Regions from separate parts of the Geobacillus sp. E263 genome, predicted to be linked through region 2. Evidence: a T-box and tRNA genes for the amino acid it is inferred to sense, from the RefSeq annotation. Region 2 holds a T-box; the other holds one or more tRNA genes.
The links. A T-box is a leader RNA that pairs with one kind of tRNA and senses whether it is charged. The one in region 2 lies ahead of trpS (tryptophan--tRNA ligase), so its partner is inferred to be a tRNA-Trp.
Positions count from the first base shown of each region.

Region 1: it has a tRNA-Trp gene. The T-box ahead of trpS (tryptophan--tRNA ligase) is inferred to sense a tRNA for this amino acid. The anticodon was not compared.

Region 1 covers NZ_CP041632.1:1,303,786-1,310,221, forward strand. Annotated here, with positions in the region: rRNA gene FNL97_RS06785 (23S ribosomal RNA) at 1-2,381, shown strand, start outside; tRNA gene FNL97_RS06790 (tRNA-Arg) at 2,706-2,782, shown strand; tRNA gene FNL97_RS06795 (tRNA-Pro) at 2,786-2,862, shown strand; tRNA gene FNL97_RS06800 (tRNA-Trp) at 3,078-3,148, shown strand; tRNA gene FNL97_RS06805 (tRNA-Gln) at 3,196-3,270, shown strand; tRNA gene FNL97_RS06810 (tRNA-Gly) at 3,274-3,345, shown strand; tRNA gene FNL97_RS06815 (tRNA-Cys) at 3,352-3,425, shown strand; tRNA gene FNL97_RS06820 (tRNA-Gly) at 3,431-3,501, shown strand; tRNA gene FNL97_RS06825 (tRNA-Arg) at 4,616-4,689, shown strand; partial or broken gene FNL97_RS06830 (alkaline phosphatase) at 4,872-5,099, shown strand; partial or broken gene FNL97_RS18335 (amine oxidase) at 5,100-5,274, opposite strand; partial or broken gene FNL97_RS06840 (dynamin family protein) at 5,629-6,436, shown strand, end outside.
Region 2 covers NZ_CP041632.1:2,650,741-2,657,176, forward strand. Annotated here, with positions in the region: gene FNL97_RS13605 (IS982 family transposase) at 41-919, shown strand; gene FNL97_RS13610 (peptide ABC transporter substrate-binding protein) at 1,045-2,694, opposite strand; gene FNL97_RS13615 (DUF3899 domain-containing protein) at 3,138-3,509, shown strand; T-box leader at 3,561-3,805, shown strand; gene trpS (tryptophan--tRNA ligase) at 3,853-4,839, shown strand; gene FNL97_RS13625 (YjbA family protein) at 4,958-5,698, opposite strand; gene FNL97_RS13630 (YuzI family membrane protein) at 5,784-5,990, opposite strand; gene FNL97_RS13635 (DUF2268 domain-containing putative Zn-dependent protease) at 6,062-6,436, opposite strand, start outside.

The DNA of each region.
Region 1 (6,436 bases), 1.3 Mb from region 2:
CCTGAAACCGTGTGCCTACAAGTAGTCAGAGCCCGTTTATGGGTGATGGCGTGCCTTTTGTAGAATGAACCGGCGAGTTACGATGACGTGCGAGGTTAAGTCGAAGAGACGGAGCCGCAGCGAAAGCGAGTCTGAATAGGGCGTTTAGTACGTCGTCGTAGACCCGAAACCAGGTGATCTACCCATGTCCAGGGTGAAGGTAGGGTAACACCTACTGGAGGCCCGAACCCACGCACGTTGAAAAGTGCGGGGATGAGGTGTGGGTAGGGGTGAAATGCCAATCGAACCTGGAGATAGCTGGTTCTCCCCGAAATAGCTTTAGGGCTAGCCTCAAGGGAAGAGTCTTGGAGGTAGAGCACTGATTGAGCTAGGGGCCCTCATCGGGTTACCGAACTCAGTCAAACTCCGAATGCCAATGACTTATCCTTGGGAGTCAGACTACGAGTGATAAGATCCGTGGTCGAGAGGGAAACAGCCCAGACCACCAGCTAAGGTCCCAAAGTGCACGTTAAGTGGAAAAGGATGTGGAGTTGCCCAGACAACCAGGATGTTGGCTTAGAAGCAGCCATCATTTAAAGAGTGCGTAATAGCTCACTGGTCGAGTGACTCTGCGCCGAAAATGTACCGGGGCTAAACGTGCCACCGAAGCTGTGGGATGACCGTTGGTCATCGGTAGGGGAGCGTTCTAAGCGCGCCGAAGCGAGACCGGAAGGACTCGTGGAGCGCTTAGAAGTGAGAATGCCGGTGTGAGTAGCGAAAACAGAGGTGAGAATCCTCTGCACCGAAAGCCTAAGGTTTCCTGAGGAAGGTTCGTCCGCTCAGGGTTAGTCGGGACCTAAGCCGAGGCCGAAAGGCGTAGGCGATGGGCAACAGGTTGAGATTCCTGTACCACCTCCTCACCGTTTGAGCAATGGGGGGACGCAGGAAGGTAGGGCGAGCAGGCTGCTGGAATAGCCTGTCCAAGCGGTTAGGCTGCCAGATAGGCAAATCCGTCTGGCGCAAAGGCTGAGCCGTGATGGCGAAGGGACCATCGGTCCCGAAGTCCCCGATCCTACACTGCCAAGAAAAGCCTCTAGCGAGGTGAGAGGTGCCCGTACCGCAAACCGACACAGGTAGGCGAGGAGAGAATCCTAAGGTGCGCGGGAGAACTCTCGTTAAGGAACTCGGCAAAATGACCCCGTAACTTCGGGAGAAGGGGTGCTCTCTTGGGTGATGAGCCCGAGAGAGCCGCAGTGAAAAGGCCCAAGCGACTGTTTACCAAAAACACAGGTCTCTGCGAAGCCGAAAGGCGAAGTATAGGGGCTGACACCTGCCCGGTGCTGGAAGGTTAAGGGGAGCGCTTAAGCCGCAAGGCTGAAGGTGCGAACCGAAGCCCCAGTAAACGGCGGCCGTAACTATAACGGTCCTAAGGTAGCGAAATTCCTTGTCGGGTAAGTTCCGACCCGCACGAAAGGTGTAACGACTTGGGCACTGTCTCAACGAGAGACCCGGTGAAATCATACTACCTGTGAAGATGCAGGTTACCCGCGACAGGACGGAAAGACCCCGTGGAGCTTTACTGCAGCCTGATATGGAATTTTGGTATCGCTTGTACAGGATAGGTGGGAGCCTGAGAAGCCGGAGCGCCAGCTTCGGTGGAGGCGCCGGTGGGATACCACCCTGGCGGTATTGAAATTCTAACCCGCACCCCTTATCGGGGTGGGAGACAGTGTCAGGTGGGCAGTTTGACTGGGGCGGTCGCCTCCCAAAAGGTAACGGAGGCGCCCAAAGGTTCCCTCAGAATGGTTGGAAATCATTCGTAGAGTGCAAAGGCACAAGGGAGCTTGACTGCGAGACGGACAGGTCGAGCAGGGACGAAAGTCGGGCTTAGTGATCCGGTGGTTCCGTATGGAAGGGCCATCGCTCAACGGATAAAAGCTACCCCGGGGATAACAGGCTGATCTCCCCCAAGAGTCCACATCGACGGGGAGGTTTGGCACCTCGATGTCGGCTCATCGCATCCTGGGGCTGTAGTCGGTCCCAAGGGTTGGGCTGTTCGCCCATTAAAGCGGTACGCGAGCTGGGTTCAGAACGTCGTGAGACAGTTCGGTCCCTATCCGTCGCGGGCGCAGGAAATTTGAGAGGAGCTGTCCTTAGTACGAGAGGACCGGGATGGACGCACCGCTGGTGTACCAGTTGTCCCGCCAGGGGCACCGCTGGGTAGCTATGTGCGGAAGGGATAAGCGCTGAAAGCATCTAAGCGTGAAGCCCCCCTCAAGATGAGATTTCCCATCGCGTCAAGCGAGTAAGATCCCTCGAAGATGACGAGGTCGATAGGTCCGAGGTGGAAGCGTGGCGACACGTGGAGCTGACGGATACTAATCGATCGAGGACTTAACCAAGCGGAAAAGCGGAGGTGCCGCGCTTAGCTCTCGAAGCCAAATGTTCTTCACCCGTAGAGGTGCTTGCACCTCAAGGGAGAAGGTTATTTGGCGCAAGAGAGCTAGGCACCGGAGCTAGACAAAGCGAAAAGTGGAGGACGCTAGGAGCTAGACAACGGAAAAGCGTAGGCCGCCTACGCAAAACGGCTTCTTCCAAACAGACGGTTATCTAGTTTTGAGGGAATGAACATATATAAAATAGAAGTAATTTAGTGATAAAACGCCGTTTTGCTAAGATAGGAATCATGAATTTTAAGTTTCGTCTTTTGCTTCATAAAGTAATGTGCGCTCGTAGCTCAACTGGATAGAGCGTCTGACTACGGATCAGAAGGTTAGGGGTTCGAGTCCTCTCGAGCGCGCCATTTCGGGAAGTAGCTCAGCTTGGTAGAGCACATGGTTTGGGACCATGGGGTCGCAGGTTCGAATCCTGTCTTCCCGACCATGAGAAGAGTTTACATACATATACATAACTTTTATACATAATGTCTATTAAAGAGTAAATACAAAAACTCTTGGCTTTAGTCATGTAGAGTTTTAAATTCCATTAGAACGGCAAGTTAAGTATTTCATGTTTATTTGGGATAGGTAGGGAAGTGGATAGACTTCGAAGAGTGTAAATCCGCTCCCTTTGGATTGGCGGTTTGAATGATATGATATAGGGGCATAGTTTAATGGTAGAACAGAGGTCTCCAAAACCTCCGGTGTGGGTTCGATTCCTACTGCCCCTGTATAAACCTTAAAATGAAGTTTAGCAAGCGATGAAATGATGATACATTGGGCTATAGCCAAGTGGTAAGGCAACGGACTTTGACTCCGTGATGCGCTGGTTCGAATCCAGCTAGCCCAGCCAATTGCGGAAGTAGTTCAGTGGTAGAACACCACCTTGCCAAGGTGGGGGTCGCGGGTTCGAGTCCCGTCTTCCGCTTTTCTTGGCGGCATAGCCAAGTGGTAAGGCAGAGGTCTGCAAAACCTTCATCCCCGGTTCGAATCCGGGTGCCGCCTCCAATTGTGCGGGTGTAGTTTAGTGGTAAAACTTCAGCTTCCCAAGCTGACGTCGTGGGTTCGATTCCCATCACCCGCTTTTTTTTCTTGCTTCTAGTTGTCGCAATATCATTAAAAACTGTTAGAGCATTGCCTCGATGCATCTGGCTTCCCTTGAGTCAGCTCGTAGAGGAAGAGGCAGCCGTTGAAAAAATAGGAGTGTAAATAATTCTATGTCCCAGTAGCTCAGCCGGATAGAGCAACGAGCATTACATCTATGAATCCACTGCGAGTTGTCTCGACGCATCCCGCTTCCTTGAGTTAGCTAGTAGAGGAAGAGACAGCCAGCTAAAAATATAAGTATAATAACACCATGTCCCAGTAGCTCAGCCGGATAGAGCAACGAGCATTACATCTATGAATCCGCTCCGAGTTGCCCCGACGCATCTTACTTCCCTGAATTCGCTAGTAGAGGAAGGGGCAGCGAAGCTAAAGAGTGTATAACACCATGTCCCAGTAGCTCAGCTGGATAGAGCAACGAGCATTACATCTATGAATCCACTGCGAGTTGTCTCGACGCATCCCGCTTCCTTGAGTTAGCTAGTAGAGGAAGAGACAGCCAGCTAAAAATATAAGTATAATAACACCATGTCCCAGTAGCTCAGCTGGATAGAGCAACGAGCGATGCATCATTGAATTCGCTGCGAGTTGCCTCGACGCATCCAGCATCTTTGAATCAGCTGGTAGAGGAAGAGGCAGCTGTTGAAAAATAGGAGTGTAAATAACACCATGTCCCAGTAGCTCAGCTGGATAGAGCAACGAGCATTACATCTATGAATCCGCTCCGAGTTGCCTCGACGCATCCAGCATCTTTGAATCAGCTGGTAGAGGAAGAGGCAGCTGTTGAAAAATAGGAGTGTAAATAACACTATGTCCCAGTAGCTCAGCTGGATAGAGCAACGAGCGATGCATCATTGAATTCGCTGCGAGTTGCCTCGACGCATCCAGCATCTTTGAATCAGCTGGTAGAGGAAGAGGCAGCTGTTGAAAAATAGGAGTGTAAATAACACTATGTCCCAGTAGCTCAGCTGGATAGAGCAACGAGCGATGCATCATTGAATTCGCTGCGAGTTGCCTCGACGCATCCAGCATCTTTGAATCAGCTGGTAGAGGAAGAGGCAGCTGTTGAAAAATAGGAGTGTAAATAATACTATGTCCCAGTAGCTCAGCTGGATAGAGCAGCGGCCTTCTAAGCCGTCGGTCGGGAGTTCGAATCTCTCCTGGGACGCTATGCAAAAAACCAGCCTTAACGGCTGGCTTTTTGTTGTAATTGCAAGCGATAAAGTGATAAGAAGACAACCCGGATAGTGGGGGGCAATGAAAAAGCGGTCAATAGCCGCTTCTTTTTTTATCTTTTTTTTACCAAGAAGCCCCCACTTCTAAGCGAAGCATAGGCAATGAAATGATGATGTAATGCCGGATGAGCGCACCGCTTACTTTGGAAACGATGGTGAATATACAGCGCTGTTTATGTATGTGGCTGATAAACCGCGTGATTTGTCAGCCGACACCTTATATGCGGCGAAATTTATGCAAACAAGCGCAGAAAACGGCGGGACCGGCAAGTTAGAATGGATTAAACTTGGATATGCTGCGGATAAAGAAATTAAACGCATGATTGATAAAGGCATTAAATTTTTCATAGAAGCGAATATTAGGGGTAAACAATTAGTTCACGTAACAGTTCTAGGAAAGAAAGATCCACTAATCGTTCCAGTGAAAGAAGTACTTTGATCATGTCGATGGCGCCTGCAGATAACCTAACTCCAAACGGGTTGTATCTCAAATAAGCGTCCATCGAATATTTATCCAATTCAGCAGGAAAGTGCAGTTATGCAAAAATGGAGCAGCATACATCCTGCTTCTTTTAGTTCTAGTGCAAGAAATCTATAAAACCAGGACATACTGATACTACTAAAATAGTATTGATGATGGAAAAACAGGTGTCAGTATTCTCAGGAGGATTATGCAGCTTTTTACATTTCAATCCAATTAATAACATAATTTAGCTGAAATTTTACACCATGATAAAAATCTGTATTGTAAATGAAAACAATTTGAAACTTTATTGCAAAAGTAAGTTTGCTAGAATATCTAAGGATAGAAACAGGAAAGTTTTAATAACTATATAATACGGTATGTAAAATATATAGGTCGGGGGATAAACATGACGTTAGAGAATCAACTGATCAAAAAAACATTTTATGAAACATTGATGGAAGCAGATGAAAAAAATCCTGTCCGTGTGCTCGGAGAAGCTTTTCTTGCCGGGCATAAAGATCAGACAGCTGACATCTCCACCATCCGTTTTGCCCAGGGAGAAGTATATTTTCATCACAAAGATTATGAAGCAGCTATTTTCAAATGGGAAAACGTTCATAATGATTTAGAACCGTGGGCGAAGAAAAATATAGCGGATTGTTACCATGAAATCGGGCAATTATCAACAGCTGAAGAGATTTATAAATCCATTGATACGGAAAGCAGTGTCTTGCAATCGGAAGTTGCACTGCAATTATTTTCGCTTTATATAGACCAAGGCAAGCTTGAAAAGTCTGCTTTTATCAATTCGGTCCTCGGAGAAAATATCCAAACTGCTCCGACATCTTCCGCTATTGTATTTAAGGGGAATGAGGAGACGGAGATTAGAAAAATATCCGATGAAGAATTAACCACATTTTCAAGTTTCCATGAATTCCAGGAGGCAGTAGATAGACGGCTGAATAAGGATTTTGACAATGCGATTGTGGAGTTTTCTCTTCCATCGCCAATTTTGCAGGAAAACAGGCTAGTTCTTATGGATACGCCGGGATTTAGCGACCGTAATGATATGGAAGAAGCCCTAAAATATCTGCATTTTGCCGACAGTTTATTATTTGTGCTTGATGCGAACGATCCTTTTACCGAACAAGAACAAGAGATCCTAATGCTGATTCGGGAATATGCCCCTAATCTTTCAATTCATTTTCTGCTCA
Region 2 (6,436 bases):
AAAATGAAAGTGCAACCAACCATTAAAAAGGAGGATCCCTATGCAAGAGCACTTTCATTTTACTACAGATCGGGCCAAGATTCAAAAGCAATATGCCGCCATTTTCGTTTTTGTTTCTGCTCAACTTTCATGCATTCAGGTGCATCTTCATCGTCGAAATCGCCATTTGGTCAAGCAAGAGGACGCTGTCATCATCGCCATTCATCTTTTAGGAAAGCTGCTCGGTTTTACTTCTGAACGGGCGTGGCATCGTTTTGTCACGGGAAATTTGTTCACAAACGGCTCGTTTCTCGAACGTTCCCGGTATAACCGCCGCTGCCGGGCGCTTGGCTTCGCTATCAAATGGATCCGCCATGAGCTGGCAAAACGTGGCCAACATCATGCCTATGCCGTCGTGGACAGCTTGCCGCTCCCATTGTGCCATACGGCAAGAATGCATCGCGTCAAACGGTTTCAAGAGATCGCCGACATCGGGTATTGCGCTTCCAAAAAGCAATGGTACTACGGGTTGAAGCTACACCTTCAAGTGACCGATCAAGGGCTGCCAATGGGGTATGTGGTGACGGAAGCATCTTGCCACGATCGAATCGCAGCCGAAAGCGTGATGACCCAAATTCCCCACCCGTATAACTTTGGGGACAAAGGATTCATTAGCCGTGACTTGCAAAAAAGGCTGTACGAAGAATACCAAATGGCGCTTTGGACTCCGTCTCGAAAAAACCAGAAACATCGTGCGTCCGAGGCATGGGAGAAATGGATCCAACAAAAACGCAAAGTGATCGAGACGGTGTTCTCGGTTCTGGTTGACCACTATCGCATCACGGGGATCCGAGCCAATTCGATTATCGGATTTGAAGTGGCACTAGACGGTATATTGTTAGCTTATTCCCTGGTTACACTTGGGCTAGTTGAGCGCTAAAGCTCAACTAGCACCACGGGTAATAATTAGAATCTTCTCCTTTTTTCGACATTTTTCGCCTTTTCAGGCAAAAGGAGAGTATATGCTTTTCACATATACTCTCCTCCGCAATTATTGCAGAACTATTATTCGATATACGCCCATTTAAAGCTGAAATCTCCGCCAAATGGGTGAATAACAATATCTTTTACATACTCGCGTTGCAAGTACGCTCTACCACGCTGATAAAGCGGCGCGATCGGCACTTCTTCAAACAAGAGTTTTTCCGCTTTCAACATTGCATCCCAGCGGGCTTGCAGATCGCTTAGCAACGTTGTTTTTGCATCTTTAACAAGCTTGTCGTATTCTGGGTTAGACCAGCCAGTTTGGTTGTGCGGGCTGTTTGTCACCCAAAGATCGATAAATGTCATTGGGTCTTGATAGTCCGGACCCCAGCCAGAGAAGGATAAATCATACTGCATGTTGCTTTCTAGCTCAAGCTTTTGTTTGAATGGTTGTTGTTTAATATTCACAGTAAGGCCAGGCAAGTTCTTTTCAAGCTGTTCTTTAAGGTATTCGCCGATTTTCTTCGCAACATCATCGTCGTAGTTTAACAATTCAATGGTGAATTTGTCTTTGCCAAGCTCTTTTTTCGCTTGTTCCCATAATTTTTTCGCTTCTTTGACATCTGTTTTTATTAAGTCACCGTTTTCTTCACGGAAATCTTTTCCGTTTGGACCTTGAACAAAATCTTTAGGAACTAGGTAGTTTGCAGGAACTGTACCGTTATTTAAAAGCGTGTTAACAAGCGCTTCTTTGTCAACCGCCATGGCAATCGCTTTACGGGCGTTGACGTTTTTCAACAATTCATTTTTCGTGTTCATGCGCAGCCAGAAAATAGATGGTTCAAGGAATGTATGGAAGTTTTTATCATTTTTGTATTTATCAACAAACTCTGCACTTAGACCAACACGGTCAACTTTTTTCGTTTCATAAAGGTTTACAGCTGTTGCCGTATCTTTTACGACTTTGACATTGATTGTTTCTAGCTTCACATTGTCTTTATCCCAATAGTTCGGATTTTTCTTATATGTCCAGCCTTGTTCATGCTTCCATTCGCTTAATACGAACGGACCGTTGTAAAGCGTCGTGTTTGCTTCCAAGCCATATTTCTCGCCTTGCGATTTAACGAATTTTTCATTTTGCGGCATGAACGAGCCAAATACCGTTAAGCTTACGAAATATGGAACTGGATTTTTCAATTCTACTTGAAGCGTATGGTCATCTAGCGCTTTTACGCCAAGCTGGTCGACTGGCAATTTGCCTTGGTTGATTTCTTCTGCGTTTTTAATGTCATACATAATGTAGGCATATTCGGAAGCTGTTTTCGGATCTAATACTCTTCTCCACGCAAATACAAAGTCATGCGCCGTTACCGGGTCGCCGTTCGACCATTTTGCATCTTTGCGGAGTTTGAATGTGTAAACTTTGCCATCTTCGCTTACTTCATAGCTTTCCGCCACACCTGGAACCGGCTTGTTATCTTTGCCTAAACGGTAAAGGCCTTCCATCACGTTGTTCAACACGATGAACGATACTTGGTCTGTCGCAAGCGCGGAATCAAGCGATGGAATTTCCTGAGTTTCAAGCAAATTCAGCACTTGCTCTTTCTTTTCGTCCGGCTTGTTTGCGGAGCCGTCCTTGTCTTTTGCTGTGTCGTTGTTGCCTCCGCAGGCTGCTAGAAACGTGGTTACAGCCAAAAGAAGCACCAGAAACAATGATAGTTTCTTCTTCACTAAAAAGTCCCCCCTTAATGGTATGTAACTTATTAAAAATCTTCTGAATGTTATGTTTCAGAAGATTTTGCTTACCAACTATTATATATAGTATTAGTATATTTGGAAATAATTTTTTTATTTTTTTGAATAGAAATTTTCTAATTTTTTGTTTTAGGCAACTATACAGTTACTTTGAATTTTAATGATATTTTCACGAAATGTAAACAAAAAATTTTCACCATCTATCTAAGAAAACGCTTACAATATAATGTTTTTCGACAAATTTAGAATTCAAAGTATATGAATATAGGCTTTTTTAAGAATTTATATTCTTTTCTTAATATAATTCCTTTAATAATTTCTTCAAAGTTTATATTTCTAATTGGCTATGGAAACAGAAATCTTCGGAGTTTATTTGTGATACAATTAAACTGAAAATTTAGCTGTTTAGGGGGCATAAAATGAAGGCAATTGCTAGAAGTACATGCCTGCTTACGGCAGCCATGTTAATCATTAGTTTCTTTATCGTTCTATTTCGGGGAGAATGGACGTTTCTTTCTTTTGTCAATGTTACGTTTTTGCTTTCGCTTTTGCCTCTCGTGATCGGCGGGTTTTTATTCGTGTATGAACAGGGTTTTTTTAACGGTTTTGCATATGGGTTTCGGAAGCTGCGCAAAGGCAGTTCGAAAGCGAAACGTTATCTAGCGGAGCTGCAAGGAATATCCGCTGAGCAGCCGGTTCATCCCCAAAAATTCGCCATTACGTATCCTTTCTTGTTTTCAGGACTTATTCTGTTTCTCTTGATGATTGCCGCCGGATATGCCATACGATAAAGTTGCAGCAACTATCGCATTGTTTTATAATATAAAGCAATCAATCATATGAAACATGCGATGAGAAAGAAGAGTACATATTGCGATGCCTTCAGAGAGCTTGTGGGTGGTGCGAACAAGCGGCTAGCAATATGGAATGGGCTTTCGAGCATCCGGCTGAATGAGCAGTTGGCTTTAGTAGGCTTTGGACGTCTGCCTTACGTTATCAAGGCGCCATGCATATAAAAAGCATGGGCAAAGTGATTGCACGTCATGTGCAATAACTAGGGTGGCAACGCGGTCCTATCGTCCCTAACTCTCAGGGGGTAGGGCCTTTTTAAATTGATAAAAAAGGAGTGGTGTTATGAAAACGAGCTTTTCAGGAATTCAGCCAAGCGGCGTCATTACGCTTGGTAACTATATCGGAGCAATGCGGCAATTCGTGGAATTGCAGCATGAATACAACTGCTATTTTTGCATTGTCGATCAACACGCGATTACCGTTCCGCAAGATCCGGAAGAACTGCAAAAAAACATTCGCAGCTTAGCCGCTCTTTACTTGGCGGTCGGCATTGATCCGAATAAAGCTACTTTGTTTATTCAATCGGAAGTTCCTGCCCATGCCCAAGCGGGTTGGATACTGCAATGCATTTCTTATATCGGTGAACTAGAAAGAATGACTCAATTTAAAGATAAATCGGCAGGAAAAGAAGCGGTAAGTGCTGGGCTGCTTACCTATCCTCCATTGATGGCTGCGGATATTCTCTTGTATAAAACCGATATCGTTCCTGTTGGAGAGGACCAAAAACAACATATTGAATTGACGCGCGATTTAGCGGAACGATTTAACAAACGGTATGGAGAGATTTTTACGATTCCAGAACCGCGCATTCCAAAAATCGGTGCACGCATTATGTCACTTACGGATCCAACGAAAAAAATGAGCAAATCGGATCCAAACAAAAAGTCGTTTATTACACTTCTTGATGATGCCAAAACGATTGAAAAGAAAATAAAAAGCGCTGTAACCGATTCTGAAGGCGTCATCCGATATGACAAAGAAAATAAACCGGGAATTTCCAATCTCCTTAACATTTATTCGATTTTAGCCAATAAAACGATTGAAGAACTTGAACAAGAATATGCTGGGAAAGGATATGGCGTATTTAAAGCTGATCTTGCTCAAGTAATTATTGACACCCTTACTCCGATCCAAGAAAAATATTACGACTTGTTGGAAAGCAGCACGCTTGACCAAGTGCTTGACCAAGGAGCAGAAAAAGCAAACAAAGTAGCAACGGAAATGCTTGAAAAAATGGAACAAGCGATAGGGCTTGGAAGAAGACGCTAAAACAATAATAAAAGCAAGCCGAACGATGGCTTGCTTTTTTATATGTTTTATATGCTTATTAAGCTTTCCTATGCTGACTCTGGCAGAAATATCATTCATCATTGCGACTTTATTTTTCTTAATTCACTTTTGGCTCCTGTTCCATTTCCCAAAGCTTTTCAAAAAACGGCTGTCCTTTAATTAATTTTTCGCATAGCTGCTCATGTTTGTCGGACCAGCCGTATTTTGTCTCTTCGTATAAGTGCTGCCATGCCTCTTCAAACGACATTTTTTGAATATCAGGATATTTTTGCGGCGCCCATTCCGTATACCAGTAGCGTACCTCTGCAACGTTTTTCGTCAAATGAAGTTGGTCAAGCGCCATAAATAAAAGTTGTTTAAGCTGTCGTTCCTTTCGTGTAAGTCCCATCATCCATTCAGGGGAGGGCGACAAAATATGATACTCTTTTTCATGAGCAGGCAGCGGATATGGTTCTTCTTGATGTTCAGCGACCATTTCGTATACTAGCTGCTCCTGTCTCGGAATAAGGCGGCTTTTCCGAATCGGAATGTTATAACCAATCGTATCAACAGCAAGAATGCCATAACCGTCTGTAATGACAAAACAATAATCAAGCTGAATGCGTTCATGATTTTTTCGCACATATGCTTTTTGATATACGTCTTCAAGAAGCTGCTTTGGGATTTCCGATAAACTGTTTTCAATATAGTTGAATAGCGCAGAAGACACTTTGAGAAGCGGTACTTGATCGAGCAGTTCCACTTGATCATCTTTCCGCCATTCATGGAAATGACATACGTTGTATCCGTTCTCTTCCCCTTCAAACCAATTGACCCAAACATCATGCAGATACAGCATACGATACCCCTCACTTCTAAACCTATTTGTCCATCAGTATAGGCAGAGGGGGCGAATTTTATTCCATACTACCCTTTTTTATCCATTACTCTTCTCGGTAAGGGAAGTATAAGCTTCCCCACATTAGTAAAAGTCCTATTGGTAATAAATAACATTCTACTCTTGTGCAAATATATGAAAAATATTCGCTCCATCCCCGCTCTGGCGTCATAATGTTTAAATAAGCAATAACGGTTATCCCGCCAATGACAGAAACTCCAAAACCGACTAAATAAATAAATATGCGAATCATCGGGTCCCTCTTCTTTCTCTTAACTTGTCCATCTTATTTTTACATATATGAGCACCCGATGATCATCATGACTATTCCTTTTTTTCTAACGAAGCAAGATGCAACATCTGTTCTGAGTCAATGCCCATTAACTCGGAAAAGCGAGCACCATGTTCAAGGCAACGACGGACTATATAATATCCCACTGCATAACCAAGCATGGCTGGATAAAAACCGAGACCATAGAGAAGTCGAGAATATAACGGATGTCGTGGTAAAATTGACTGATATGGTGAAACATATCGTTTCCAAAAATGATCAAGTTGTTCATCTGAGTAATAGGTCGTCCAGCTTGCTTGATGACTCTTGCCAACATAACGGCCAACAGCATTTTCGGCAAGTCCTTCTAGTATGATCGCGTCTAAAAGTGTAACGCCTTCATCTTCCTTTTTTTGTTTTTTCAGGCG